DNA from 4 places in the Massilia paldalensis genome. Region 1 is predicted to be linked to each of the others. Evidence: predicted binding sites of a transcription regulator. Region 1 holds the regulator's gene; each other region holds the start of a gene.
What was found. Region 1 encodes LexA, which represses DNA repair genes until DNA is damaged. Its sites were predicted from a motif close to ACTGTATNNNNATACAGT; they were not measured.

Region 1 (7,021 bases):
ATCCAGCCGTCGCCGCCGAATAAGTTCCTGGGCGCCGCTGGCGCCCTTTTCATTTTGTAGCATCCAGAACATGAGCACCAAACAAACCGGTTTCACGACCACCATCCTGCACAACGACCGCCGCAAGCCGATCGAGCAGAATTCGCTGCACAAGCCCATCCACACCTCGGTTGCCTTCGGCTACACGGACGCGCGCCAGCTCGCTTCCGTGTTCCAGGGCAAGGAGCCGGGCTTCCGCTACGGCCGCCAGGGCAACCCGACCGTGTCGGCCCTGGAAGACAAGATCAGCAAGATGGAAGACGGCGTCGCCACGCTGTGCTTTGCCACCGGCATGGCCGCGATCGGCGCGCTGGCGCAGGCGCTGCTGCGCGACGGCGACCACGTCGTGTCCTCGTCCTTCCTGTTCGGGAATACCAACAGCCTGTGGAACACGGTGGCGGGGCAGGGGACCGAGGTGTCCTTCGTTGACGCGACCGACGTCGCCAACGTGGAAGCGGCCCTGAAGCCGAACACCCGCCTCGTGTTCGTCGAGACGATCGCCAACCCGCGCACCCAGATCGCCGACCTGGCCCGCATCGGCGAACTGTGCCGCGCGCGCGGCATCCTGTACGTGGTCGACAACACGATGACCACGCCCTACCTGTTCCGCCCGAAGGCGGTAGGGGCCGGCCTTGTCGTCAATTCGCTGACCAAGTCGATCGGCGGCCACGGCATGGCGCTGGGCGGCGCGCTCACCGACACGGGCCTGTTCGACTGGAGCGCGTATCCGAACATCGCCGACAACTTCCGCAAGCAGCCGGCTGCGGCCCAGGGCATGGCCCAGCTGCGCGCCAAGTCGCTGCGCGATTTCGGCGCATCGCTGGCGCCGGAAGCGGCCCACCACATCGCCGTCGGCGCCGAGACGCTGGCCCTGCGCATGGAGCGCACCTGCGCCAATGCGCTGGCGCTGGCGCGGATGCTGGAAGCGGATCCGCGCGTGGCGGCCGTGCACTACCCGGGCCTGCCCTCGCATCCGCAGCACGCCCTGGCGAGCACGCTGTTCCGCGCGTACGGCTCGCTGTTCTCCTTCGAGCTCAAGGATGGCATCGATTGCTTCGACTACCTGAACCGTTTGAAAATCGCCATCCCGGCCAGTAACCTGGGCGACACCCGCACTCTGGTCATTCCCGTCGCGCACACGATCTTCTTCGAGATGGGCGCCGAGCGCCGCGCCAGCATGGGCATCGCCGAATCGCTGATCCGCGTGTCGGTGGGCATCGAGGACACGGCCGACCTGCTGGCCGATTTCGGCGAGGCGCTGGACGCCTGAGCGCCGGCACGCGCGCCGTGTGGTAAAGCGGCGTAAAGATGCGGGGCAGGGCGGCCCCGGCGGTTGAGGAAGGGCGGCGCCGGGGTTATGATCTCGGCACCGCTATTTCTTTGACGCACTCACCTCCCAGCCCACGAGATGAAGACCTTCCTGTTCTGTGCCGCACTCCTGTGCAGCAGCGCCGCCCTCGCCGATGAACTGGCCGATGCCGACGCCCTGTTCGCCAAGAAAGCCTATCCCGAAGCGTTGCAGAAGTACACGAAGCTGGCCAATGCCGGCAACGTGACGGCCCAGCAGCACCTGGGCGAGATGTATTTCTATGGCGAAGCGGGGACCGTCGACATGGACAAGGCGACCGAATGGTTCGCCAAGGCGGCGTCGCGCGGCAATGCCGTGGCTGCCGCGTCGCTGGAGCTGATCAAGCAGCGCAAGGCGCGCCGCGCCGACATCGACTACTGGATCGCCAAATACGATGGCTCGGATTTGCGTACGGGCGACTACCGTTGCCCGGCGCCGCGCTTCCCGGCCATGTCCAAGGTGAACGAGGAAATCGACCGCTACAGCGCGCGCATGAAGGCCTGGCAGGATTGCCACAACCGCTTCGTCACCTACCTGAACGGCGAGCTGCCGCTGACCAAGCGCATCCCGGACGACATCGCCAAGCTGCTGACCAAGGACGAGATGGACAGCGCCACGACGCACCTGAAGGAAGTGGGCGAGCGCGTGTCCGAGGATACGCAGGTCAGCGGCAAGATGGTCGTGGCCGATTTCACGGCGTGGCGCACGGCCACCGAGGCCTATGTGGCCGAGCACAACGAGATGGTCAAGAACGCGCCGCCGCCGGAGGCCAAGAACTGACCCGCTGGCTGTCTGCCTGTCTGACGCAAGTTGTGAGCAGAAAAACCGTCGCCCCGGCGCAGGCAGGGGCCCAATTTCTTTACGCTGTCGAAACGCGTCAAACCTGGGCCCCGGCCTGCGCCGGGGCGACGTATTCCTGCCGTCGGCAACCGGCGGCAGGCGGTCAGTGCCAGGAACGCATCAGGCCGACGGCCAGGCCTTCCAGCGCGAACTCGTCGTTCTGCGGATCGACGGTGATGACGGAGAAGTCCGGGTTTTCCGGCAGCAGTTCGATGGTGCTGCCCGTCTTGCGGTAGCGCTTGACGGTGACTTCCTCGCCGATGCGGGCGACCACGATCTGGCCGTTCTTGGCGCTGTCGACCTTCTTGACGGCCAGGTAGTCGCCGTCGCAGATGCCGGCATCGCGCATCGACCAGCCCTTGACCTTCAGCAGGAAGTCCGGCTTGGCGGAGAACATCGCCGGGTCGACGGAGTAGGTCGCCTCGACGTGTTCCTGGGCCAGGATCGGCGAACCGGCGGCCACGCGGCCGACCAGGGGCAGCGACATCAGCGAGGACGGCAGGAAGGGCACCGCCATCGGGGGCACGTCGACCTTGGCCGCTGCGGCCGGCGCGGCGGCGCCGACCAGGCGGATGCCGCGCGAGGTGCCGGGCGAGATTTCGATGGCGCCCTTGCGCGCCAGTGCTTGCAGGTGTTCTTCGGCCGCGTTGGCCGAGCGGAAGCCAAGCTCCTGGGCGATTTCGGCGCGGGTCGGCGGGAAACCGGTATTGTCGATCGCTTCCTTGATCAGGTTGAGGATCTGTTCTTGCCGTGCGGTGAGCTTAAGCATGGTTTTGTCTGGTTATTACGAGAAACGCAATGTGGCACCGCGACGCTGACAAGCACAAGCGGGCGCAACCCATTGCCGGTATGAGATCAGACTGTATTTTTGTACAGTATTGCGTCTGGCGCAAGAGGGAAACGCGCTTTTTTTGCGCAGGCGCCGCCGGGCGCGAGGGGCGGGCGGGGCGGCAGCGGCGACAAAGCGATTGAGGTCTTGACGTTTTTACGGTTATAATGTTGGGCTTTCCCCTTCCCACACTCGTCTTGACGCCGAGGTGGGCATTTGTTTAAACGTCCTTAAGGAGTGTTTCATGCGTCATTATGAAATCGTGTTTATCGTCCACCCGGACCAGAGCGAACAGGTCCCGGCGATGATCGAACGCTACAAGACCACGGTCACCTCGCGCGGCGGCAACATCCACCGCGTCGAAGATTGGGGCCGTCGTCAAATGGCTTACCAGATCCAGAAGCTGCCGAAGGCACACTACATCTGCATGAACATCGAGTGCGACAACGAGACCCTGGTCGAGCTGGAAACCGCATTCAAGTTCAATGATGCCGTGCTGCGTCACCTGACCGTGAAGATGAAGAAGGCCGAAACCGCACCGTCGCCGATGATGAAGTCGGTCCAGCGCGAAGACGCAGCCAAGAGCCACCGCGCCGAGCAGGCCGCCGCTCCGGCCGCCGCCGCCTAAGTCGCGCGGGAGCACCACCCTGCAGTGAACGAGCTGTCGCTGGTCGCAAGCATCCTGGAACGCGACATCCTGCGCTATACCCCGGCAGGCATTCCCATCGTCGGCGGACTGTTGCAACACGGTTCGACCCAGACCGAAGCGCGGATTGCCCGGCAAGTCGAGTTCGAGATTCCCGCGCTGGCCGCGGGCGAGATCTCCGGACGATTCGCCAATGCCGAACTGGGCGCGATGTACCGCTTCACGGGATTCCTGGCCAGGAAAAGCCGTCACAGCAAGACGCTGGTGTTTCACATCATTGATTTCAGTGCCGCCTAATTCATCGGCACGTTTTTAGATACAGGAGCCAAAAATGGCATTCGGTAAAAAGTTCGACAAAAACAAAGCTAAAGAAAAACTGAAGCGCAAACAGCAGAACCCGCTGTTCAAGCGCAAGAAATTCTGCCGCTTCACCGCCGCTGGCGTGGAACAGGTTGATTACAAGGACGTCGACACCCTGAAGGACTTCGTCCAGGAAAACGGCAAGATCATGCCGGCTCGCCTGACCGGCACCAAGGCGCACTACCAGCGTCAAGTGGACACCGCCATCAAGCGTGCCCGTTACCTGGCCCTGCTGCCGTACACCGACCTGCACAACGCTTAATTGCGGTCCGTGTAGCTAGAGAACCTGGAGAATAATATGCAAGTCATCCTGCTGGAAAAAGTCGTCAACGTCGGCAATCTGGGCGACGTCGTCAAGGTCAAGGACGGTTACGCACGTAACTTCCTGATCCCGCAAAAAATGGCCCGCCGCGCTACCCAAGCCGCCGTCGCCGAATTCGAAGTCAAGCGCGCCGAACTGGAAAAGGCAGCTGCCGAGAAGCTGGCAGCCGCTCAAGGCCAGGGCGACAAGCTGAACGGCATGACCATCACCATCGCCCAGAAAGCCGGCGTCGATGGCCGCCTGTTCGGTTCCGTGACCAACTTCGACATCGCCGAAGCGCTGAGCAAGCAAGGTTTCGCCGTCGAAAAGGCGCAAGTGCGCCTGCCGACCGGTCCGCTGAAGACTACCGGCGAGCACCCGGTTGCCGTCGCGCTGCACACCGACGTCGTCGTCGATGTCACGATCTCGGTCGTGGGCGAAGCTGCCTAAATCATTCTTTAGAGAATGAACGAAAAAGCCGGGTTCGCCCGGCTTTTTCTTTTTTACAACACGTAAAAACCTTCTAAAACTCACCAATCATTTCAGCGGCCGATAGGGAACGGGTATAATGCCCGCCATGAACTCCCCAGCAGACCCGCAGATCGAGTCGCTCCGCATTCCCCCGCATTCCATCGAAGCAGAACAGTCCGTCATCGGCGGCCTGCTGCGCGACAATGCGGCGTGGGACCGCATTGCCGACTTCATGCATGCGGAAGATTTCTACCGCTATGACCACCGGATCATCTTCGAACAGATGGTTCGCCTGATCAATGCCGGCAAACCCGCCGACGTCATTACGGTCTACGAATCGCTCGTCCAGCTCGGCAAGGCCGAGGAAGTGGGCGGGCTCCAGTACCTCAACGCGATGGCGCAGAACACGCCGTCCGCCGCCAATATCCGCCGCTATGCCGAGATCGTCCGCGATCGCGGCGTGCTGCGCCAGCTGATTACCGTCGCCGACGAAGTGTCGGGCAAGGCCTTCAACCCGCAGGGCGCCGAGGTCAAGCAGATCCTCGACGAAGCGGAATCGCGCATCTTCGCCATCGCCGAGCAGGGCGCCCGCGGCGCCCAGGGCTGGCTGCCCGTGCAGCCGCTGCTGACCCAGGTGGTCGAGCGCATCGACGAACTGTACAGCCGCGACAACCAGGGCGAGATCACGGGCGTGCCGACCGGCTTCATCGACCTCGACAAGATGACCTCGGGCCTGCAGCCGGGCGACCTCGTGATCGTCGCCGGCCGTCCGTCGATGGGCAAGACGGCGTTCTCGGTGAACATCGGCGAGAACGTCGCCGTCGATGCCGGCCTGCCGGTCGCGATCTTCTCGATGGAGATGGGCGGCGTGCAGCTGGCCATGCGTATGCTGGGCTCGATCGGCCAGCTCGACCAGCACCGCCTGCGTACCGGCAAGCTGACCGACGAGGACTGGCCGCGCCTGACGCATGCGATCCAGAAGATGAACGACGCCCAGATCTTCATCGACGAGACGCCGGCGCTGAACCCGATCGAGATGCGCGCCCGCGCGCGCCGCCTGGCGCGCCAGTGCGGCAAGCTCGGCCTCATCATCGTCGACTACCTGCAGCTGATGCAGGGTTCCAAGCCGGGCGACAACCGCGCGTCCGAGATCTCGGAGATCTCGCGAAGCCTGAAGGGCCTGGCCAAGGAACTCGGCTGCCCCGTGATCGCGCTGTCCCAGCTGAACCGCTCGCTGGAACAACGCCCGAACAAACGCCCCGTGATGTCCGACTTGCGCGAATCGGGCGCTATCGAGCAGGATGCGGACGTCATCATCTTCCTGTATCGTGACGAAGTTTACAACCCGGACTCACCCGACAAAGGTACCGCCGAGATCATCATCGGCAAGCAGCGTAACGGCCCGATTGGTGCCATTCGCCTGACCTGGATGGGCATGTATACCAAGTTCGGCAACTACAGCGGCAACCTCGGTATTTACCAAGGTGATTAAGCCGATATAACACGCCGCGGCGCAGGCTGAACACCGGGGTCAGAGCCCTTTCGAACCCAACACCGGGCTCTGACCCTTCCGCGGCTTACCCAAGAAGTCCCAAGAGATCTACAACGGAGAACTACAATGTTTGGACGCCTCATGCCCACGGAGGGCAAGTTTTTTGATTTGTTCAACCAGCACGCCGCGCTGTGCGTGAAGGGTGCACACGAAATGGTTGGCCTGATGACCAACTTCGATGACCTGGAAAACCGCACCCACGCCGTGGAGAGCATCGAAAAACAGGCGGACAAGATCACGTACGCCACCGTCGACCTGCTGCACAAGACCTTCATCACCCCGCTGGACCGCGACGACATCCACAAGCTGATCACGCGCATGGACGACATCCTCGACATGATGGAAGACGCCGCGCAGACGATCTCGCTGTACGACCTGCAGGCCGTGACCCCGGAAGCGAAGCGCCTGGCCGAGCTGTGCCTGGCCTGCTGCGAAAAGGTCCAGCAGGCCGTCGGCATGCTGCACAACATGGACAACGCCCAGAAGATGGTCGCCATCTGCGAAGAGATCGACCGCCTGGAATCGGACGCCGACCACGTGATGCGCGCCGCCATGTCCAAGCTGTTCCGCGACGAACCGGACGTGCGCAACCTGATCAAGATGAAGGCCATCTACGAGATCCTCGAGACCGTCAC
Region 2 (7,021 bases), on a different contig from region 1:
GCACGGCATCGGCCAGATGATCGGCCCGGGCCTGATCCGGGTCGAGGCGCGCCGCGCCGGTGCGCTGCTGCGCATCCGCGTCGAGAACGACGTCGACCAGGAAGGTGCCGCCGCCGGAAGCCGCGGGACGGGACTGGGCCTGGACAACGTGCGCCAGCGGCTGGCCGCCAGCTATGGCGACGAGGCCGGTGCGCGCTGGGGCATGGAAGAGGGGCGGTTCGTGGTCGAGCTGGCGCTGCCGGCGCAGACCGCACCGCATGGCGCAACGACGATGGAAGAGGCCTGAATGCGGGTACTGATCGTGGACGACGAACACCTGGCGCGCGCGCTGCTGCGCGAATACCTGGGCGCGCATGCGGACGTGGAAATCGTCGGCGAATGCGAGAACGGCTTCGAGGCCGTCAAGGCGATCGCCGAGCTGGCGCCGGACCTCGTCTTCCTCGACATCCAGATGCCGCGCCTGGACGGCTTCGAGGTGGCCGAGCTGGCGGGCGGCAAGGTGCATTACGTGTTCGTCACCGCCTACGACCAGTTCGCGCTGCGCGCCTTCGAGGTGCATGCGATCGACTACCTGTTGAAGCCGTTCCCGCCCGCGCGCCTGGACGCGGCGCTGACGCATGCGCGCGAACGCCTGCGCGTGCCGCGCGCATCCTCGCAGCAGCCCATCGAGGCGCTCACGGGGCAGGCGCGCATCCGCCACGGCAGCCTCGAACGCATCGTCGTGCGCGACGGCGCGCGCGTGCACGTGATCCCGGCCGGGCAGGTCGACTACATCGAGGCGCAGGACGACTACGTGGCCATCTGCGCCGGCGGGCGGCGCTGGCTCAAGAACCAGCGGCTGGCCGAGCTGGAGGAACAGCTCGATGCCCAGGCTTTCCTGCGCGTGCACCGTTCCTACATCGTCCGCCTAGACGCGATCGTGCGCATCGAGCCGTCCGGCAAGGACGGGCACTGCGCGCTCCTTGCGGGTGACGCGCGCGTCCCCATCAGCCGCAGCGGCTACCAGAAGCTCAGGGAGCTGCTGCGCTAGGCAGACCGGCCCCGCCATTTCCATCGGCACCCATGTGCCACCAGGCCGGCAGCAGCGCCTGCACCTCGGGGCGGGCGAAGCGGTCGTCGATCAGCCACACGGTGCCGCGGTCCTGTTCCGTGCGGATCACGCGGCCGGCCGCCTGCACGACCTTCTGCATGCCCGGATACAGGTACGTGTAGTCGTAGCCGGCGCCGAACAGTTCGTCCATGCGCAGCTTGACCTGTTCGTTGACGGGATTCACTTGCGGCAGGCCGAGCGTGGCGACGAAGGCGCCGATCAGGCGGTCCCCCGGCAGGTCGACGCCTTCGCCGAATGACCCGCCCAGCACGGCGAAGCCGATGCCGCGGCCGCCGGGGACGAAGCGCGCCAGGAAGTCGGCCCGTTCCGGTTCGCTCATGCGGCGCGCCTGCGTCCACGTGGGGATGTCCGGATGCTCGCGTTCGAAGCGCGCCAGCGCCTGCTGCAGGTAGTCGAAGCTGGAAAAGAAGGCGAGGTAGTTGCCGGGTGCCTGCGCGTACTGGCGGCCCATCAGGTCCGCGATCGGTCCCAGCGAGGCGGCGCGCTGCTGGTAGCGCGTGGAGATGCCGCGCGCCACGTGCACGTCCAGCTGGCTCGCGCGGAACGGCGAGTCGACGTCGATCCAGGCCGTCGTCTCCGGCATGCCCAGCAGGTCGGCGAAATAATTCCACGGGCTGAGCGTGGCCGAGAACAGCGTCGTCGCGTGGGCGAACGCGAAGCGCGGGCCGAGGAAGGGGGCGGGGATCACGTTGCGGATGCACAGCACCGTATCGCGTTCGTCCGCGCGCGTCAGGTCGAACAGCGAGTGCGGCCCGAACGACTCCGCCAGGCGCGCGAACTGCAGCGCGTCGAAATAGAACTCCTGCAGCGCCGGGTCGAGCGGCACCGCCTGCTCGGCCAGGTGTTCCGTGATGGCGCTGACGGCCGTGGCCAGGATGTCCGTGAACTTGGGCGGGATCTTGTCCAGCACTTGGTAGGGCAGCGGCGCCTCCTTGCTCACGCCGGTCCAGGCCCGCCCCAGCTTTTCCAGCACTTTCGCGACGACGGGCGGCGCCACCGCGCGCGCGGCCCGCAGCGATGCCCGCTCCAGGCTGGCGCTGTACATGCCGCGCGCGCGCGACACCAGGTTGTGCGCCTCGTCGGCCAGCACGCTGACGCGCCAGCCGTTGGCCTGCGCCAGGTTGTACAGCATGGCGCCGCCGTCGAACCAGTAATTGTAGTCGCCGACGATGGCGTCGCTCCAGCGCGTCATCTCGCTGCCCAGGTAGTAGGGGCAGACGTCGCGCGCCAGGCCGATCTCGCGCAGCGTGGCGCGGTCGAGCAGGGGCGCGTCCAGCGCTGCCGCGCGGGCGGCGGGCAGGCGGTCATAGAAACCCTTGGCCAGCGGGCAGGCGTCGCCATGGCAGGCCTTGTCCGGATGCTCGCAGGCCTTGTCGCGCGCGGACAGTTCCAGCACCCGCAGCGGCAGCGCGGCGCCCCGCTTCAGCGTGGCGGCGGCGTCCAGCGCCAGCTGGCGGCCCGGGGTCTTGGCGGCCAGGAAGAACAGTTTATCCAGTTCCTGCTTCGGCGCCGCCTTCAGCACGGGGAACAGCGTGCCGATGGTCTTGCCGATGCCGGTCGGCGCCTGCGCCAGCAGGCAGCGCTTGCCGGCATTGGCGCGGAACACGGCTTCGGCGAGCTGGCGCTGGCCGGGGCGGAAGTCCGCGTGGGGAAAGCGCATCGCGTCCAGCGCCGCGTCGCGCGTCGCGCGGTGCGCCAGTTCCTGTTCGGCCCACGCGGTGAAGCGCTCGCACTGGTCAGCGAACAGGGCGGCCAGTTCCTCGCGCGTGCGCATTTCGCTGAACGACGTCTCTTGCTGGCTGCCGATGTCGAAGTACACGAGGGCCAGGTTGACGGCGGGGAGGTTGAGCTGTTCGCACAGCAGGTGGCCGTAGACGCGCAGCTGGGCCCAGTGCAGGTGGCGGTGGTTGGCGGGGATGCTGGAGAGCTGGCCGCGGTAGGTTTTCACTTCCTCGACCAGGTTCTTGTCCGGGTCGTAGCCGTCGGCGCGGCCGCGCACGTGCAGCGGACCGTAGCTGCCTTCGAGGGCGACCTCGCTGCGGTAGTTGTCGTCGCGCCGGGCGGCCACGATCGCATGGCCCTGGATGCCTTCCTGAGCCGTCGGCGAGGGCGTGAAGCGCAGGTCGAGGTCGCCCTGCTTGGCGGTGAATTCGCACAGCGCGCGTACCGCCACGCTGTATCGGCGCTGTTGCTGCATGAGGGTGTCGCTCATGCCGCCGCGCGCTCCCACTGCAGGTAGCAGACGGTGACGGGCATGCCGTGGGCGGCGCAATAGTCGATCCAGCGCAACTGGTTGTCCTGCAGGCGGTCGCCCGGGCCCTTCACTTCGATCATGCAGTAGCGTCGTTCCCCGGGCCAGAACTGGATCAGGTCGGGAAAGCCCGTGCGGTTGTCGCGCACGTCATCGAGGATGCGGCGGAACCACAGCTTCAGGTGCGCGGCCGGGATGCAGTCCAGCGCCAGCTCGATGACGTCGCGCCCGAGCCATTCCCAGGACACGAACGGCGACTGCAGCCCCGCCTTTTCGGCATGCGTGGCGAGGATCGCGGCGCGGTGGCTGCCATCGTCCAGCATGGCCAGGCAGGCGTCGAACTCGGCCTGGCGGCGGCGCTGGAAGTCGGCGCTGAACAGGTCCGCCGGGCCGCGGTGGAACGGATGGAAGAAGGCGCCGGGAATCGCGGCGAACACGGCCTTCCAGCACAGCAGGCCGAACAGCGTGTTCGCGAGCGCGTTCTCGACGTAGAACACGGGCGCCTCGTCGCGCCACAGGTGTTCCAGCACGACGCCTTCGACGCGCATGTCGTTGGAGGGCGGCAGCACCAGGTCGAGCCGCTCGACGGGCGTCGCGCGCCGCGCCGGGCTTTTCGGGTGGCCCAGCTTGCGCGCCAGGCGCGGGCCGATGCGCAGCAGGTGCTGGCGCTCGGCGTCGCTTTCCGGCGCGGACCGGGCCACTTCGAACAGGGCATAGGCGGCGTCGAACTTCTCGTGCTTTTCCAGCACGCGGATCGCCCGGCCGCGCGCGCCCGGATAGCGGCAGTCGGCATACACGGCGTGCGCCCGCTCCCAGTCCTTTTCCTTCTCGAACAGCTGGCCGAGCTGGAACATCAGGCGCTCGCGCCGGCTGTCCAGCCAGGGGTTGTCGAAGCCGCCGGCGGGCAGCGCGGCCACCAGGTCCGGCAGGATCTCGGCGGCCGGCTCGCCCGCGTAATAGCGCTCCTTGCAGGCGTGCAGGCGCAGGTAGTGCTCGATGTCGCTGCGCGTGCGGAAACCCCGCGACGCGGGCGAGAACTCGACTTTCTCGTAGCGGAACAGGCCCAGGTCGGACAGCACGAACTCGGTCCAGTCCTGGCTCAGGTTGCCGAAGAAGAGCAGGCGCAGGCGGTCGCACAGGGGCTGCACGAGCAGGCGCAGCGCCAGGTCGGAACTGGCGGCGAACCAGCGCGAGAACGGCCGCGCCTCGGCGTGGCGCGGATCGAGGCGCAGCGCTTCGAGCTGGTCGGCCTTGCGCGCGTTCTTGATCGCACCGTCCAGCGCAAACGCCGCCGCAAGTTCCGGCTTGACCAGCAGGTCGAACAGTTCGTCGATGTCGACCGTCGGATCGCATTCGATCCAGCCGGTGGGCAGCAGCGCGTGCGCCGCCTCGACGGGGCAGCCGATCTCGGCGTAGTTGAGTTTGCTGGCACGGAACAGCGTGCCCTTGCGCATCACGAGGCGCACGAAGAGCGCGCGCGCCGCCTGGGGCAGGGTGGGGAAGGCGGCGATGAACGCGTGCTCCTCGTCGACCAGCAGGTCGGCATAACGCTCGGCAATCCAGTCCAGCACGCGCTGGAAGTTGTCCAGGTAATAAAACTCGTTTTCCAGAACCCTGATCATGCCTCGCCGCCGCCTAAATCTTCGTCAAATCCGTGCCAACTGTATCTTTGTACAGTATAGCCGTGGCAGGCGGGTCGCGCCCAGCGGTTTTGGCGCCGGACGTCGTTTTTGGCGCGCGGCTGGCCGCACGCCTTATCGGAACGTCAATGCCGACGAGCGCGGATGCGTCGGCCGTTCACGGTTGTTCCGGCATCCGCGGGCCGCAAGGCTTGCCGGCGCAGGTCGCGTCGGCATGCTCGGCGCCGGTCGCGTCGAGCGGTCGGCCGGCGTGCTGGATGATGGCCGTGATCAGGGCGACGTCCATGTCGACGGCGGGGGCTGCCAGCTTGGTCGGCGCCGCGTTGCGTTTGGGTTTAAGCGGCGTGCCGGTGCGCACGGGCGCCTGGACGGGCCGGACGACGGCGAGGGGGCGAACGGCGGCGCCCTTCGGACCATGGCTGCGTGTCGGTGGCGTTGCCGCCATTGCTCCCGCTTTGCCGGTGTCGGCGCCCGCGGCCAAGGCAGACGGCGATGCGGGCACGCTGGCCACCGTCGGCAGCGGTCGTGCGGCTGGTGCGGCTGGTGCCGGCAGGGCATCGGCTGCCGTAGGCGTGTCCGGTGGGGGCATGTCGGTATTCAGCGCATCGACGATGGCGGCGGTTCCGGTTGGGAGGGGGGCATCGACGTCGGCTGTGGCGGGCGCCGGCGCGCGTGAAAGGGCTTCGTCGGGAGCGGCCGCTTGCGTCGCCGCCTCCGCGTCCGTGCTTGCCGGCGTGGACGGGGCTTGCGCGACGGTCATCGTGTTGCCGTCGGTGTCCTTGCCTGCGGACCGGTCCATGCCGTCGTGCGCCAGCCAGGCCAGCACGCCGACCAGCGTGCATGCGGCCGTGCCGGCGGCCGCATAGGCCAGCAGCGCGGGCATGCGGGGGAAGCGCCGCGCCAGCGAACGGCGCGACTGGCCGTCGAGCATGGCCAGGATGCTGATTTCGCCATTGGCGCGGCGCGACGAGGACATCAGGTTGGGACGCCTGGAGCCGGGTTGATTTTCATCTGTAGGGCGCACCGCGTTACTCCTAAGATTGGAAATTAATTCCAATTAGAAACAATGCGGAGAAAGCGATGCTGATCTTCCTCGTGTTCCTCTACTTTTGCCTGGCCTGCAGCGTCATCGGCCTGGTCGTGTTCCCGGCCGGGCGGGCGTCGCTGCTGCAATTCCTCGGGGCGCTGCAGCGGCGGCTGCTGTGGCGCGCGGGGGGCTGGGGCCGGGCCGGCGGCAGCACCGTGCGGGCGGGCTGGTCCGGCGCGGGCATCGCCTGGCGCGACGTGCGGGCGTTGTTAAGACGCAACCGGGTATCGTGTGCGATCGGCTTGCCCGTGATCGTGGTGCCATCGTTGCTGGCGCTGTTGATGCGTAATCCGGACATGCTGCCCGGCTACGAGCCGGTCGAGACCGTCGTCGATCCGCAGGTAGCCGCCCTGCTGAAGGGAGAGCAGCTGGTGCCGCCGGCCGCCTTGCCGCCGCTGGCGTTCACGACGCGCGAGGTGGAACTGGTGCGGCCGATGCTCGTCGATGCCAGCCGCAACTGGGGCTTGCTGCACCCCGACTTCAACCAGCGCCTGCTGCTGGCCTTCAAGATCATGAAGGAAAAGCACGGCTACGAGATGGCCTTGCTGGAGGGCTATCGCAGTCCCGCGCGCCAGGACATGCTGGCGCGCATGGGCACGCAGGTGACGAACGCACGCGCCTTCCAGAGCTGGCACCAGTACGGCCTGGCCGCCGACTGCGCGTTCTGGCGCGACGGCAAGCTGGTGATCTCGGAAAAGGATCCGTGGGCGATGCGCGGCTACCAACTGTACGGCGAGGTAGCGGAATCGCTGGGCCTGACCTGGGGCGGACGCTGGGCCATGATGGATTTCGGCCACACCGAACTGCGCCTGCGCGGGGTAATGCGCAAGTGATCCCGGCCGCCGGGACGACGCTGGAGGCCGCTTGTCTCATCTCAAATTTTCAGGCAGGAAATAGTGCCAGACTTGCCGGTGGTATTCATTACTTCCGAG
Region 3 (7,021 bases), 120 kb from region 1:
GGGGCAATGTGCTGGCCGCCCGTTCGGGCCTGGTCTCGGCCGCCGGCGCGCGCGATGCGCTGGCCGCCACCGCCGCGCGCTACGACAACGTCGCCGGCCGCGCCTGGCGCGCCGTGCAGGACACGGTCAACGACCCGATCCTGAACGCGCGCCGCCCGCTCGGCTGGGCCAACTGGCAGTGCAGCGAGGACTATTATTCGGAAGGCCAGCTGATCTGGCTGGACGTCGACACCCGCATCCGCGAACTGTCCGGCGACAAGCGCTCGCTGAACGACTTCGCGCGCGCCTTCTACGGCATCAAGGACGGCAGCTTCCTGCCCGAGTTCTACACCTTCGAGGACGTGGTCGCGGCCCTGAACAAGGTCCAGCCCTACGACTGGGCAACGTTCCTGCGTTCCAAGCTGGACGGCCACGGTCCGGGCGCCCCGCTCGACGGCCTGGCGCGCGCCGGCTGGAAGCTGGTCTACACCGACACCCCGACGGACCTGATCAAGGGCGCCGACGACCGCAACAAGGTGACGGACCTGAGCTACTCGCTGGGCTTCACCGTGACGGCCGACGGCGGCATCCGCAGCGTGATCTGGGACGGCGTCGGTTTCCGCGCCGGCCTGGCCGCCAACTCGACCATCGTCGCCGTCAACAACCGCGGCTACAAGGCGGACCTGCTGAAGAAGGCGATCAGGGAAGCCAAGGACGGCAAGCCGATCGAGCTGCTGGTCAAGAAGGGCAACGTGCTGCGCACCGTGTCGCTCGACTACCGCGGCGGCCTGCGCTATCCGCGCCTGGAACGCATCCCGGGCACCAAGGATCGCCTGGACGGCATCTACTCGGCGTTGAAGTAAGCCTGTCGCCGACTGGCGGCACCGAACGTCGCCCCTGCGCAGGCAGGGGCCCGATGTCCTCTGCCGCACGCGACATCAGGCCCCTGCCTGCGCAGGGGCGACGGTCTTTCTGTCGGAAGAAACTCAGTCGGATGGCCCCTGGCCCGGCTGCCCCTGCATGATGGCCTCCAGCTCCGCCGCGATCTGCTGCGCCAGCAGGTGGATGTGGTAGCCGTCGACGAAGCCGTGGTGCGCCTGCACCGAGAACGGCAATTGCAGCTGGCCGTTCGCCGCATCGCGGAACCGTCCCCATGCCAGCGACGGGATGTCGGGCACGGCCAGTGTCGTCGTCGGATGCTGGATCGACGTGAAGTCCAGCCACGGGATGCAGGTGACGAATACCTGCTCCTTCGCTTCGCGCGGCAGCATGGTGCGGTATTTCAGGTTCAGCTCCGTCATGGCCGACGCCTTGGCGCCGGCCGCGCGGCCGCGCGCGACGAATTCGCGCACGTCGTCGCTCCAGTCGAACTGGGCGAAATTCAGGTCGCCGTGCTGGTTCATGACGGTGAAGGACGGCACCAGGCGTTCGATCTCGATCACCTCCCCGTCCAGGATGCGGTAGCGGAAATTCTCGATCTTCAGTACGGCGCGCAGCACGGCGCACAGCATCACGTGGAAGACCGCCAGCCCCTGCTCCTTGCACCAGGGCCGGAAGTCCGGCAGCGCCATCGTGAAGCAGATATTGACCGCCGGGCTGTCCATGCGGTCGAACAGGTCGAAGCGGTCGCGCCGCCGTTCAAAGTGCTGCATCATGCTCCTCCTTCAATGGGGCGGCATTGTCGCATATTGCCGCTTGTTGTCGGCGCTTGGCCGGCATGAGAGGATGGTTTCCTGTCCATGGAAGGAGAAATTCGTCGATGCTGATCCGTCCCACCGAAGCCGCCGACTGGCAAGCCCTGAAAGCCATCCGCCTGGCCGCCCTGCGCGACGCCCCCACCGCATTCGGCGTGCGCCACCAGCAGGCGGCGGCCAACGACGACGCGCATTGGCAGGATCGCGCGGCCGGCCGGGCGTCGTCGCGCTTCTGGCTGGCCATCGAGGGAGATGAAGCGGTGGGACTGGCGGGCGGCGTGGTCGATGCCCTGGGCCGCTACAACCTGATCGCCATGTGGGTGGCGCCGGGCCATCGCGGATCGGATGCGGCGCGGCGCCTGGTCGACGCGGTCAAGGCGCATGCGGTCGCGGGCGGCCACGCGCGCGTGGTGCTGGACGTGGCGCCGGACAACGTGCGCGCCGTCCGGTTCTACGAGCGTCAGGGCTTTGCGTTCCTGGATGAATGGGAGCCGCTGGAAAGCCACCCGCATATCCAGGTGCAGCGCATGGCGTGGCAGGCCTATGCCAGGTAGCGCGCGCTCCAGGCCGCGATGATGCCGGCCACGTAGGCGCCATCCTCGCGGCCCGTGATCAGGTGGTCGATGCCGTCCAGCGAAATGAAGCTCTTCGGGTGCTGCGCCAGTTCGAAGATGCGGCTCGCATTGTCCATGCTGACCGTATCGTCCTGGGGCGCGTGCATCACGAGCAGCGCGCGTCCGAGGTTGGCGATGTGCTCGTGGATCTTGTGCTGGGCCGCATCCTCGACGAAGTGGCGGCGGATGTTGAAGTTGCGGCCGGCCAGGCGCACGCGCGCCTCGCCCAGCTTGGTGATCGTGTCGAGGTGCTCGGACAGCAGGTTGTCGACGACGTAGTGCGGATCGCTGGGCGCGGCGATCGTGACGACGGCCTGCGCTTCGGGCACGCGGTGGGCGGCGGCCAGCACGGCGGCGCCGCCCAGGCTGTGGCCGATCAGGAGTTTCGGCGCGGCGAACTTCGCGCGCAGGAAGTCGGCCGCCGTGACCAGGTCCTGGACGTTGGACGAGAAATTGGTATCGGCGAAATCGCCCGCGCTGGCGCCCAGCCCGGCGAAGTCGAAGCGCAGCACGGCCACGCCGTGGGCGGCCAGGCCTTGGGCGACGCGGGTCGCGGCCAGCACGTCCTTGCTGCAGGTGAAGCAGTGGGCGAAGATGCCGTAGGCGCGCGGGGTGCCGTCCGGCGCGTCCAGCTTGGCGGAGATTTTCCCGTGCGGGCCGGGGAAGTCGATGCGTTCGGTGAGCATGGGTCCTCTGGTACGATTGCTTGGCGATGATGCCGCTATGCTAACGCGTTTGGCGGACTTTGGCCGCCGGCCGTCCGAAAGGGTCATGCAGAGCCGGAGGAAAGGAATGTCGATGACGATGTTGCAGCATGCCGCAGCCCCTGCCCCATTGCCCCCGCCCTGCTGTGGGACTGGCTCGCCGGCCGTTCGCTGGCGCGCGGCCGGGCTGGCTTGCGGGCGCGGCGGCGCGACGAGCTTGGGCCCCTGCCTTCGCGGGGTCGACGGTCTCGCTGCCAGCGAAAGAAATCAGCCAGACACCCCTAGCCGAACAGCCCGTGCAGGAACCAGCGCGGCTCCCCGTCGTCGCTGCCCAGGCGCTCGCGGTACACCCAGTACAGCGTGTGGTCCTGCCCTTCGGCGATGAAGTAGTCGCGCGTCTGCGGGCCGTTCCACCAGCCCGCCTCGATGCGTTCCGGCGTCGATGCCATCTTCAGGGGCGAGCCGTAGAACGGCCGGTGGTCGCGCATCAGCAGGGCGATCGGCTTGGCCAGCAGCCAGGTCGGACGCGGCAGGCTCATCACGTCGGGCGGCATGCGCGCGTTGCGTGCCGCTTCCCTCACCTTCTGCTGCACCGGCACCCAGGCGTTCGCTGCCTCGGGCCGGTAGTCGGCGTTCGGCAGCGGCTGCAGCACATTGTCCGGGCCCAGGCGCGCCACCAGCAGTTCCAGCATGCGCATGCGGTCTTCCTCGGTGCCGCCCGGCTCGGGGAAGAGCGACGCGTTCGGCGGCGCCATCGGCTGCACCTGCTGCGCCTCCAGCCCGAGGCCGATCACGGGCGCGTCCAGCACCAGCTTGGCCAGCCGCTCCCGCAGCAGGCGGATCAAGTGCTCGTCGCGCCAGGCCGGTTCGGCCAGCGCCACCTCCACGCAGGTGGGCGGACGCGCCACCCGCCCGCGCTCGTGCTCCAGCTTCAGGGTGATGCGTTCCACCGCAAGCTGGCGCGCGCACAGCCAGCCCGTCAGTTGCAGCAGCAGGCGCTTGCTGCCCTCCAGCAGCAATTCGGCATCGTCGATACGGTCGAATAATTCCAGGCGCGCGTCGAACGTCTCGGGCGGCGCGATCCATTCGTGCAGCTCGGGAGAGAGGCCATAGGCGGCATCGACGAGGTCGAGCAGTTCGCGCCCGCAGCGGCGTTGCAGGCCGGGGCGCGGCAGCCTGCGCAATTCTCCCAGCGTGGCGCAGCCGATGCCCTCGAACCAGGAGGCATAGGGCCGCGCGGGCGGGGCCAGCAGCAGGGCCTGGCGGTCGAGGCGGCGCAGCAGCGACGCCATCTTGAGCACGCGTCCCGCCCTCGCCCGTGCCAGCAGCCAGGCGCCGCGCGCCGTGGGGGCGCAGGCCAGCGAGGCGGAAAAACCCAGTGCCTTCACGTTGGCAGACACGCGCCGGCACAGCGCGCGCACGCCGCCGAACAGGCGCAGGCTGGCGCCGACGTCCATCAACAGGGTCGACTCCTCGCTTTCCGCCACCTGCGGCGTGTACTGCAACAGCGCCATGGCCACCGCGTTGCGCGCTTCCGCTTCCAGCAACGGGGCGCGTTCGTGCAGCCGGGCATCGGGCAGCAGCATCAGCACGCCGCCGCGGCGCATGCCGGTGCGGATGCCGCCCGCCTGGGCAAGGGTCGACGCCACCAGCACGCGCTCCTGTTCGAGCACGACGCTGCCGGCGTCAGTGGACCAGCTCGGAGCGAAGACCTCGAGCGGCAACCGGGGCAGGTGCAGACCGATCCAGAGACGCATGGCGTTGTTGCAGGTAAGTGGTGAGGGGCAAGGGCAAGCCCAGGGGCAGGAACAGCGGCGCATCGCGCTGCGGTCCGCGGCGTTTGACGAAGTCGATCTCGATGCCGCCCGCCTGCGGCCGCAAGGCCAGGCGCAGCGGCGCCGGCGACGCGTCGTGGCCGGCAGTCAGCGGACGCATCATGAAGAACAGGGTCTCTCCGGCTTGCGCGGCCAGGTGCAGCCGGCGCAGGTTCTCGCCGCGCAGGTGCTGGCTCTGCCAGAACAGCAGCGCCCCGCAACTGCCGCTGCGCAGCACCTGTTCGGCCGCCCACAGGGTATCGGCCGTGCGGCTGGTGCGCAGCCAGATCAGTTGCGAGGGCGGCACCCCCAGCGCCGCCAGCGCCAGCGCCTGCGGCGGATGCGGCGGCTGCAGCAGCACGATGCGGCGCGCGGCGACTTGCTCCAGCGCCGGACGCAGCAGCCGCATTTCGCCGATGCCGGGCTGCTGCAGCATCAGGTCGATGAGCGTTCCCGTCGGCCAGCCGCCGCCGGGCAACTGGGACGACAACAAGGGGTGGCCGGTATCGATGCAGTGCGTACTGGCACGCGCGAGCTGCGAGGCGAGCCAGAGCGACGGATGCAAGGATTCCGGCGCCGCAGATGTTGAGTCTGAGCAATTCATGTTTGATGCAGAGAAATACTGTATAAACATACAGTACTAGTCTCATCAGGTTTTGGCAAGGTTTATCTTTTGGTATGCCGCAAAACGGGATGCAAAGTAGCCGGCCGGCTGTCGCTTGACAGCGCGCACACTTAATTCATATAGTGTTATATACCGTGTTATGTAATTAGCGAGGACAAGCCATGACCGATCTGTTGAGAGAGCTGGGCCCCACTTTCCTGGGCAGCAGGCTGAAGCGCCTGGGCGAACGCATGCAGGCGGGCGCCGCCAAGGTCGCCGCCGATGCCGGCCTGCCGGTGCAGCCGGCCCACATGCCCCTGCTGACGGCGCTGGAAGCGCAGCCGCTGACCGTCGGCCAGCTGGCGCAGGCCATCGGCGTCAGCCAGCCCGGCATCACGCGCGGCGTCGGCCAGTTGATCGAGCTGGGCCTGGTCCAGTCGCAACAGGGCGAGGACCAGCGCCAGCGCACGATCTCGCTGACGCCGCAAGGCAGCGCCGTGCTGGCGCGCGCCCGTCTGTATGTCTTTCCCCAGGTGGGCGATGCAGTGCGCACCCTGCTGGGGGAGCGCGGCGACGCTTTCATGGCGCAGCTCGCCGCCATCGAAGCGGCCCTCGACGCGACCCCCATCGACGTGCTGGCCGCCCGCACGGACAACGCCACGCTCACGATCCGCGAATACAGCGACGATCTGGCCGTCCATTTTCACGACATCAATGCCGAGTGGATCAACGCCATGTTCCGCCTCGAAGCCACCGACCGCGAGGTGCTGGAGAATCCACGCGCAAAGATCATCGACGCCGGCGGCGTCATCCTGTTCGTCGAAGCCCGGGGGCTGGGCATCGTCGGCACCTGCGCGCTGCAGAAGACCGGTCCCACCAGCTTCGAGCTGACCAAGATGGGCGTGCGCGCATCGGCGCGCGGTTTGAAGGCCGGCGAGTTCCTGCTGGAAGCCGTCATCGCGCGCGCCATGTCCCTGCAGGCCGACCCGCTCTACCTGCTCAGCAACGCCAAGTGCGCCGCCGCCGTGCACCTGTACGAGAAGCTGGGCTTCCAGCACGATGCCGGCATCATGGCCCGCTACGGTGCGCGCTACGAGCGGTGCAATGTCGCGATGCGCTATCGCCGCGCCGTCTCCGCGTAGGCGGCCAGCCGCTCCCGCACCCAGCGCTGCGCCACGTCGCCATGGTCGCGGTCGTGCCAGGCCATGCGGATCGCGAAGCCGGCCACCTCGAGCGGCGGCGCCAGCACGCGCAGGTTGGCGCCGCGCGCATCCGCCAGCCGGCCCGGCACCAGGGCGACCAGGTCCGAGCGCGCGACCAGCTCCAGCACGGACTGGAAGGTCGATGCCGACAGCACCACGCGGCGCCGCAGGCCCATGGCGTCGAGCACGTCGTCGACGGGCGTCGTGAAACCGCCGCCGCGCGGCGAGACCATCACGTGATCGAGTTCGCAGAAGCGCCGCACGTCGAGCTTGCGGCGCAGCGCCGGGTGGCCGCGGCGCGCGATCAAGGCATAGCGCTCCTCGAACAGGGGGCGCGAACGCAGCGTGTCGGCGATGTACTCGGGCGTGAGCAGGGCCAGGTCGACCTCGCCCCGCTCCATCTGTCCCGC
Region 4 (7,021 bases), 670 kb from region 1:
GAACACGATGCGGCCGTCGGGCTGCTGCAGCAGGTAGGCGTCGCCATGGTCGAACAGGCGCGGCACGACGATGTGGCTGCCCTTGACGAGCCGCAGGGGCCGGGGCTGGGCGCCGTCCACGCCGCGCAGGAAGCTGGCGGCCCACGGTCCCGCCGCGTTCACCAGGCAGCGCGCATGCACGTGGCGGATACCCCCCTCGCCTTCCAGCATCGCATCCCAGCGCCCGCCCTCGCGCCGCACGCCCGTGCAGCGCGTGCGCGTGTAGACGGTGGCGCCGCGCTCGCGCGCATCGAGCGCGGCCAGCACGACGAGGCGCGCATCGTCCACCCAGGCATCGTAGTAGGAGAACCCGCGGGTGAACCGGCGCTGCAGCGCCGCGCCGGCCGGGTCCAGGCGCAGCCGAAGCGCCTGCGAGGCGGGCAGGAAGTCGCGCGGCGCCAGGTGGTCGTACAGGAACAGGCCGGCGCGGATCATCCAGGCCGGCCGTTGCCCCGGCGCATGGGGCATCACGAAGCGCAGCGGGCGCATGATGTGCGGCGCGCCCTTGAGCAGGATCTCGCGCTCGCGCAGCGCCTTGCGCACGAGGCCGAACTGCCATTGCTCCAGGTAGCGCAGGCCGCCGTGGATCAGCTTGCTGGAAGCGGACGAGGTGTGCTGGCCCAGGTCGTCCTTTTCGCACAGCACGACGCGCAAGCCGCGGCCGGCGGCGTCGCGCGCGATGCCGGCGCCGTTGATGCCGCCGCCGACCACCAGCACGTCGCAATCGACGCGTTTCGGAAGTTCGCCCATGTCTGTCCCCCCACCTCGTTTCCGCCCACGAATCCGCGCACCACGCTGCTCGCCATCCTGCCAGAGCATAATGCCAGAGCAGGCCGCGATGTTCGTCCACGTCAATCGTCAACCGGCGCGGGAAGTCCTGGCGGCCCCGTGTAGAATCCTCGCATGACGACTCTTGCTCCTGCTCCCTGACATGGCGCCCGAGATGCGCGCCTGGGTTCGCATGCCTTCCGGCAAGCGACTCGACCTCCTGAACCCCACGCCCTTCGACTGGGACGATGCCGACCTGGCGCTCGGCCTGGCCCGCACTTACCGCTGGGGCGGCCACTCGGCCTGGCCGCTGCCGCTGTCGGTGGCCCAGCATTCGATCGCCGTGATGCTGCTGCGGCGCGCGGCAAGCAGCGCGCCCCTGCCCGCCGTGTGCGAGTTGCGCGAACTGCTGCACGACGCCGAGGAAGGGTTGCTCGGATTCGACGCGGTGTCGCCCATCAAGCCTTTCCTCGGCGACGGTTTCCGCGCGTTGACGCGGCGCCTGGAACAGGCCGTGTTCCTGCGCTACCGCCTGCCCGCCTGGACGGCCGGCGAGCACGCGCTGCACAAGCGCGCCGACCGCCTGGCCGCCGCCAGCGAGGCCGTGCACGTGGCCGGCTGGTCGGTGCAGGAAGTGCGCTCCACGCTGAAGATCCGCTCCAAGGTGCTGGAACGCGATCCGCTCGCCGATGCCTACGGCTGCCGGCCGTGGGAGCCGTGGCCGCCGCTCGTCGCGGCCGAACGCTTCCTGGCCGAGCTGGAGCGCCTGCAGCGCAGGATCGACGCGGAGGAAGGACCGTGAGCGTGGACGCCGCCATCGCCCGCGCCGCCGCGCTGCTGCGCGATGCCGACGCGCTCCTGGTCGGCGCGGGCGCCGGCATGGGCGTCGATTCCGGCTTGCCCGACTTTCGCGGCGACCACGGGTTCTGGCGCGCCTATCCGCCACTGGCGCGGCTCGGCATCCGTTTCGTCGAGATGGCCAACCCGCGCCACTTCGCGGCGAATCCGGAACTGGCCTGGGGCTTCTACGGCCACCGCCTCGCGCTGTACCGCGACACCGTGCCGCACGAAGGCTTCGCCATCCTGCGCGCACTGGGCGAGCGCCTGGCGCACGGCGCCTTCGTCTTCACGAGCAACGTCGACGGCCAGTTCCAGCGTGCCGGCTTCGATCCGCTGCGCCTCGTGGAATGCCACGGTTCGATCCACCACCTGCAATGCACGCGGCCGTGCAGCGGCGCCATCTGGCCGGCGGACGGGGTACGGCCCGCGATCGATCCGGCCACCTGCCTGATGGCGCCGCCGCTGCCCACCTGCCCGCACTGTGGCGCGCTGGCCCGCCCCAACATCCTGATGTTCGGCGACGGCGCCTGGCTCGACACCCGCACGGAGGCCCAGTACGCACGCCTGGCGTCCTGGGGCGGCGCGGCACGCCGCCTGGTGGTGATGGAACTGGGGGCCGGCAGCGACGTCCCCTCCGTGCGGCGCCTGTGCGAAGCGCAGGATGCGCCCCTCATCCGCGTCAATCCGCGCGAGCCGGACGTGGCGCCGCGTGCCGGCGTCGGCATCGCGGCGGGCGCGCTCGACGCCCTGCGGCGGCTGCGCGACGCGCTGCCCTGAGCGACGCCGCTGGGAGCGACGGACTGTCAGGAAACCGGCCCCAGTCGATGCGGTCGTTGCCTGTCTGCAAATCCTCGACCGGCACACACAAAAATGCGCTAAGGCATTGATTCCAATCGATTTATTCCAATATCCACAAGAAATGTGGATAACTGTGTGGACAAGCCCCTCTTGACAAACGCGGAGCGCAGCAGCCGTGCGGGTTTCAACAAAATGCCCAAGGAACAGGCAAAAAATAAGCCCTTGGAAATCAATGACTTGGTCGTGCACCGCTTTTGAACAGTGCGTGACTATAGGGCAAATTCCTACAAAAACGACACAACGGGGATAACTCGGCGAACGTGGCAGGAATTCCGGGGATCCCGCTGTCTTCTTCGCATTATTTCCATGCATTGCGCGCGCGCTCGCGCACCATCATCCTGACGCTGTCCGGCATCGGCTTGCGGCTTTGCGGCGTATCGGCATTCATCCATACGCATTCCTCGAAATGCTTCAGCATGGCCGGGGCGATGAAGCGCGTGCGCTGGGCGTACACGTGGCGGTCGCCCATCTGGGCCTGCTGCTTGATGAAGAAGCGGTTGGGCACCACCAGATGCAGGTGCTCCTTGGCGCGCGTCATGGCGACATACAGCAGGCGCCGTTCTTCCTCGATGTCTTCCGCGCTGCCCGTCGCCATGTCGGACGGGATGCAGCCGTCGACGACGTTCAGCACGTGCACGGCCTTCCACTCCTGGCCCTTGGCCGAATGGATCGTCGACAGGATCAGGTAGTCGTCGTCCAGCAGCGGCGGTCCGGCGCGGTCGCTGGTGGCGTCGGGCGGATCGAGCGTCAGCTCGGTCAGGAACGCTTCGCGCGAACCGTAGCCGCCGGCCAGCGCCGCCAGCTGCTCGAGGTCGGCGGCGCGCACGGACGCGTCGTCGTACAGGCGTTCCAGGTGCGGCAGGTACCAGTCCTTGACGAGCTCGGCGTCCAGCGGCCAGCGCAGGCCGGACGCGCGCAGGGTCCGGAACAGCGCGGCGAACTGGTCCCACTCGGCCTGGGCCCGGGCCGGCGCGGCGAAGGCGGCCACGGCATCGGCAGGTTCCGGCGCGGCGGCCACGGCATCGAGGAGGCGCGCCGCTGTGGCCGGGCCAATGCCGGGAATGAGCTGCACGACGCGAAAGCCCGCCAGGCGGCCGCTCGGGTTCTGGGCGAAGCGCAGCACCGCCAGCATGTCCTTGATATGGGCCGCTTCCAGGAATTTCAGGCCGCCGAACTTCACGAACGGCACGTTGCGCCGGACCAGTTCCAGCTCCAGCGCCGCGCTGTGGCTGGCGGCGCGGAACAGCACGGCCTGCTGGGTCAGCTTGGTGCCCTGCTCGCGCTGCTCCAGCACGCGGTTGCAGACCCAGCGCGCCTGTTCGGCCTCGTCCGGGATCAGCACCAGTTGCGGCTTGCCGCTCGCGACCCGGTCCGTCCACAGCGTCTTCGCATGGCGCTCCAGCGCCGCCGCGATCACGGCATTCGACGCGTCCAGGATCGGCTGGGTGGAACGGTAGTTGCGGTCCAGCGTGACCGTCAACGCCGGCTGGCTGAACTGCTTCGGGAAGTCGAGGATGTTGCGTACCGTGGCGCCGCGGAAGGAATAGATGGCCTGGGCATCGTCGCCGACCACGACCACGCCCCTGCCGTCCGGCTTCATGCCCTGGATGATGGCCGCCTGCAGCCGGTTGGTGTCCTGGTATTCGTCGACCAGCACGTGGTCGAACAGCGCGCCCAGTTCCGGACCCAGCTCGGGATCGGATGCCATTTCGGCCCAGAACAGCAGCAGGTCGTCGTAGTCGAGCACGTTCTGCTCCTGCTTGGCGTCGACGTATGCGCCGAACAGGCGCTTGAGCTGTTCCTCCCACTCGCTGCACCAGGGAAAGGTCGATTGCAGCACATCGGCGAGCGGCTCGCGGCTGTTGACAACGCGCGAATAGATCGCCAGGCAGGTCCCCTTCAGCGGAAAGCGCTTCTGGCCCGCCGCGGCGCCCAGGCCGATCTCCTGGCGCACCAGGCCCATCATGTCTTCGGAATCGGCGCGGTCGTGGATCGTGAACGACGCTTCCAGGCCGATGCGGCCGGCATACTCGCGCAGCAGGCGCGCCCCGATGGCGTGGAAGGTGCCGGCCCACGGCAGGCTGGCGAACGACTGGCTCGACGTCTTGAAAATGCGCTGCAGCACGCCGGCCGCGCGCTGCCCCATCTCGTTCGCCGCGCGCCGCGAGAACGTCAGCAGCAGGATGCGCTGCGGATCGGCGCCCGTCTGGATCAGGCGCGCCACCCGGTGCGCCAGCGTATTGGTCTTGCCCGAACCGGCGCCGGCAACGACCAGCAGCGGCCGCGGCGCCGCGGCGCCGATGTCGTGGTCGACGGCGGCGCGCTGGGCCGCGTTCAGGCTGGCATAGGGATCGTCGTCCCGTGCGGTGGACGAAGGGGGCGAAGCGGACGCAGAAGACGACGGCGGCGCGGCGATGGCGGAAGCGGTAGCGGACATGGACAAGCCGGAAAGATGGCTCAACTGTACATTTATCCAGTGTGCTTGCGCAAGTGCAATCTCGGCGGCCCATTGCGCCAGTGTCGCGAAACGGCATCAGACCAGGCGCAGTGCGGTCGGGGCCGTTTTCGCCAAGTCGATGATTTTTATTGCATTGATCAGATATCCACAAAAACTGTGAATAAGCTTGTGGAAAAACACCCTCTTGACATCGCAAAACCAAGCTGGGATGCGGCTTTCAACAAGTTGCCCGTTGCGCGAGCAGTTTGCAAGCCGCGCAAAATCAAGGGTTTACGATGTCAAGCGAAACACGGATGAAATAATTATGCAAGATGAAAACAGGAAATTTTTGTGTATAACCTTGGCCGACGCGCGCCTCCGGGCTCAGGCATACCAGGCACGCCTGCGCCCCGGCTCGGTCAGCACGCGTTCGATGACGTCGTTGCCGACGTCCTGGGAACGCAGGTATTCGACGGCCGTCATCGTATTGCTGCGTTGCTGAAGGGCAATGCCGAGATCGACGATCTCGGTGCGCTGGTCGTCGCGACGCTGGTAAGGAATACTGACGTGGTCGTCGTCTTGATCGAGGATATCTTGATTCATCTCAGTTCCTGACTTTGATGGAGGATAAGGGTTTGACTGCTCAGTGTTGCTGCTTTACGAGTATTTCCCAGGATGACTGAAAGTCAAGGCCAAATTTCGCACTGCACGATGACAAGCGCGTGACAAGCGCGGGACAAGCCATCACATGCGCCCGCAAGCCGGCCGGCCGCGTGCGCCGCCGCCGCGCCGCCCATCCTAGAATGGCTTCGTCATCCATTCTTCCCAGCGAGGCTTCCGTGAGTACCGACAGCAACCGCGCCAACCCGGCCGACTACCACCATCCCGTCACCCCCGCCGCCCCCGACCTGAAACCGGGCGACGAAGCCCAGCCGGGCACGCCCGGTGCCGCCGAGGACCTGTGCGAAACCTGCGGCGGCAGCGGCAAGCTGGCCGGCGGCAAGACCTGTCCCGAGTGCGAAGGCACGGGACGCGTCATGCGCGGCATCGGCGGCGGCTGACGTTTCCCTACCCTGAGGCTGCGCAATGCCGACGCCATGCCCGGGCTGCCGAGCTGGCAGGCCCGGCGTGGAACGGGCATACTTGCGGTTTCGTTCATCCAGCGCATTTGCGGATTCCACCATGCTCGAACTCCTCAGCGAACACGCCTGCTTCGGCGGCGTCCAGCGTTTCTACAAATTCTATTCCGCCGCCATCGGCCTGCCGATGCGCTTCTCGGTATACCTGCCGCCCGGCGCCGAGGGCAAGCGCCTGCCCGTGCTGTTCTACCTCGCCGGCCTCACCTGTACCGAAGAGACCTTCATGATCAAGGCCGGCGCCCAGCGCGTGGCGGCCGAGGAAGGCCTGATCCTGGTGACGCCGGATACCAGCCCACGCGGCGCCGGCGTGCCCGGCGAGACGGACGCCTGGGACTTCGGCGTGGGCGCCGGCTTCTACGTGGACGCCGTGCAGGAGCCGTGGTCCACGCACTACCGCATGTACAGCCACATCCTGGAACTGCGCCGGCTCGTGCCGGAAGCGCTGCCGGCCGATGCCGAGCGCGTCGGCATCTTCGGCCACTCGATGGGCGGCCATGGCGCGCTGATGCTGGCGCTGCGCAACCCGGACCTGTTCCGCTCCGTCTCCGCGTTCGCGCCGATCGCCGCGCCCATGCGCTGCCCGTGGGGCCAGAAAGCCTTCGGCGGCTATCTCGGCGGCGACCAGGCCGCATGGCGCGCCTACGATGCGAGCGCGTTGATGGCCGACAGCGGCACGGCACCCTTCCCCAAGGGCATCCTCATCGACCAGGGCCTGGCCGACAAGTTCCTCGCCGAGCAGCTGCATCCGGAAGCGTTCGAGCAGGCCTGCCAGGCCGTCGGCCAGCCCCTCACGCTGCGCCGCCATCCCGGCTACGACCACGGCTATTACTTCATCTCGACCTTCGTCGACGACCACCTGCGCTTCCACCGCCGCAACCTCGGCTGAGCGCTTCCACGTCCCATCCCTGCAATGGACCGGCGCCACGGCGCCGGATTCCCC

Region 2: a site for LexA is predicted at 5,023-5,040, ahead of ACI1V7_RS26465 (VRR-NUC domain-containing protein). Genes of this name have one in related genera too.
Region 3: a site for LexA is predicted at 5,427-5,444, ahead of imuA (translesion DNA synthesis-associated protein ImuA). Genes of this name have one in related genera too.
Region 4: a site for LexA is predicted at 4,966-4,983, ahead of ACI1V7_RS04900 (ATP-dependent helicase). Genes of this name have one in related genera too.

Annotation. Positions count from the first base shown of each region.
Region 1 covers NZ_JBJCIU010000001.1:422,286-429,306, forward strand. Annotated here, with positions in the region: gene purF (amidophosphoribosyltransferase) at 1-23, shown strand, start outside; gene ACI1V7_RS01835 (cystathionine gamma-synthase family protein) at 71-1,309, shown strand; gene ACI1V7_RS01840 (tetratricopeptide repeat protein) at 1,448-2,167, shown strand; gene lexA (transcriptional repressor LexA) at 2,331-2,996, opposite strand; gene rpsF (30S ribosomal protein S6) at 3,301-3,684, shown strand; gene priB (primosomal replication protein N) at 3,709-3,999, shown strand; gene rpsR (30S ribosomal protein S18) at 4,034-4,324, shown strand; gene rplI (50S ribosomal protein L9) at 4,361-4,813, shown strand; gene ACI1V7_RS01870 (replicative DNA helicase) at 4,941-6,326, shown strand; gene ACI1V7_RS01875 (DUF47 domain-containing protein) at 6,453-7,021, shown strand, end outside.
Region 2 covers NZ_JBJCIU010000009.1:39,127-46,147, reverse strand. Annotated here, with positions in the region: gene ACI1V7_RS26480 (sensor histidine kinase) at 1-286, shown strand, start outside; gene ACI1V7_RS26475 (LytR/AlgR family response regulator transcription factor) at 287-1,030, shown strand; gene ACI1V7_RS26470 (ATP-dependent DNA helicase) at 1,011-3,323, opposite strand; gene ACI1V7_RS26465 (VRR-NUC domain-containing protein) at 3,320-4,984, opposite strand; gene ACI1V7_RS26460 (hypothetical protein) at 5,160-6,026, opposite strand; gene ACI1V7_RS26455 (M15 family metallopeptidase) at 6,083-6,922, shown strand.
Region 3 covers NZ_JBJCIU010000001.1:300,989-308,009, reverse strand. Annotated here, with positions in the region: gene ACI1V7_RS01370 (M61 family metallopeptidase) at 1-842, shown strand, start outside; gene ACI1V7_RS01365 (CatA-like O-acetyltransferase) at 966-1,634, opposite strand; gene ACI1V7_RS01360 (GNAT family N-acetyltransferase) at 1,739-2,227, shown strand; gene ACI1V7_RS01355 (alpha/beta hydrolase family protein) at 2,215-2,973, opposite strand; gene ACI1V7_RS01350 (Y-family DNA polymerase) at 3,273-4,748, opposite strand; gene imuA (translesion DNA synthesis-associated protein ImuA) at 4,678-5,409, opposite strand; gene ACI1V7_RS01340 (bifunctional helix-turn-helix transcriptional regulator/GNAT family N-acetyltransferase) at 5,592-6,551, shown strand; gene ACI1V7_RS01335 (LysR family transcriptional regulator) at 6,527-7,021, opposite strand, start outside.
Region 4 covers NZ_JBJCIU010000001.1:1,088,600-1,095,620, reverse strand. Annotated here, with positions in the region: gene glpD (glycerol-3-phosphate dehydrogenase) at 1-789, opposite strand, end outside; gene ACI1V7_RS04915 (phosphohydrolase) at 1,001-1,609, shown strand; gene ACI1V7_RS04910 (SIR2 family NAD-dependent protein deacylase) at 1,606-2,424, shown strand; gene ACI1V7_RS04905 (hypothetical protein) at 2,581-2,703, shown strand; gene ACI1V7_RS04900 (ATP-dependent helicase) at 2,804-4,942, opposite strand; gene ACI1V7_RS04895 (hypothetical protein) at 5,327-5,545, opposite strand; gene ACI1V7_RS04890 (hypothetical protein) at 5,782-6,003, shown strand; gene fghA (S-formylglutathione hydrolase) at 6,125-6,967, shown strand.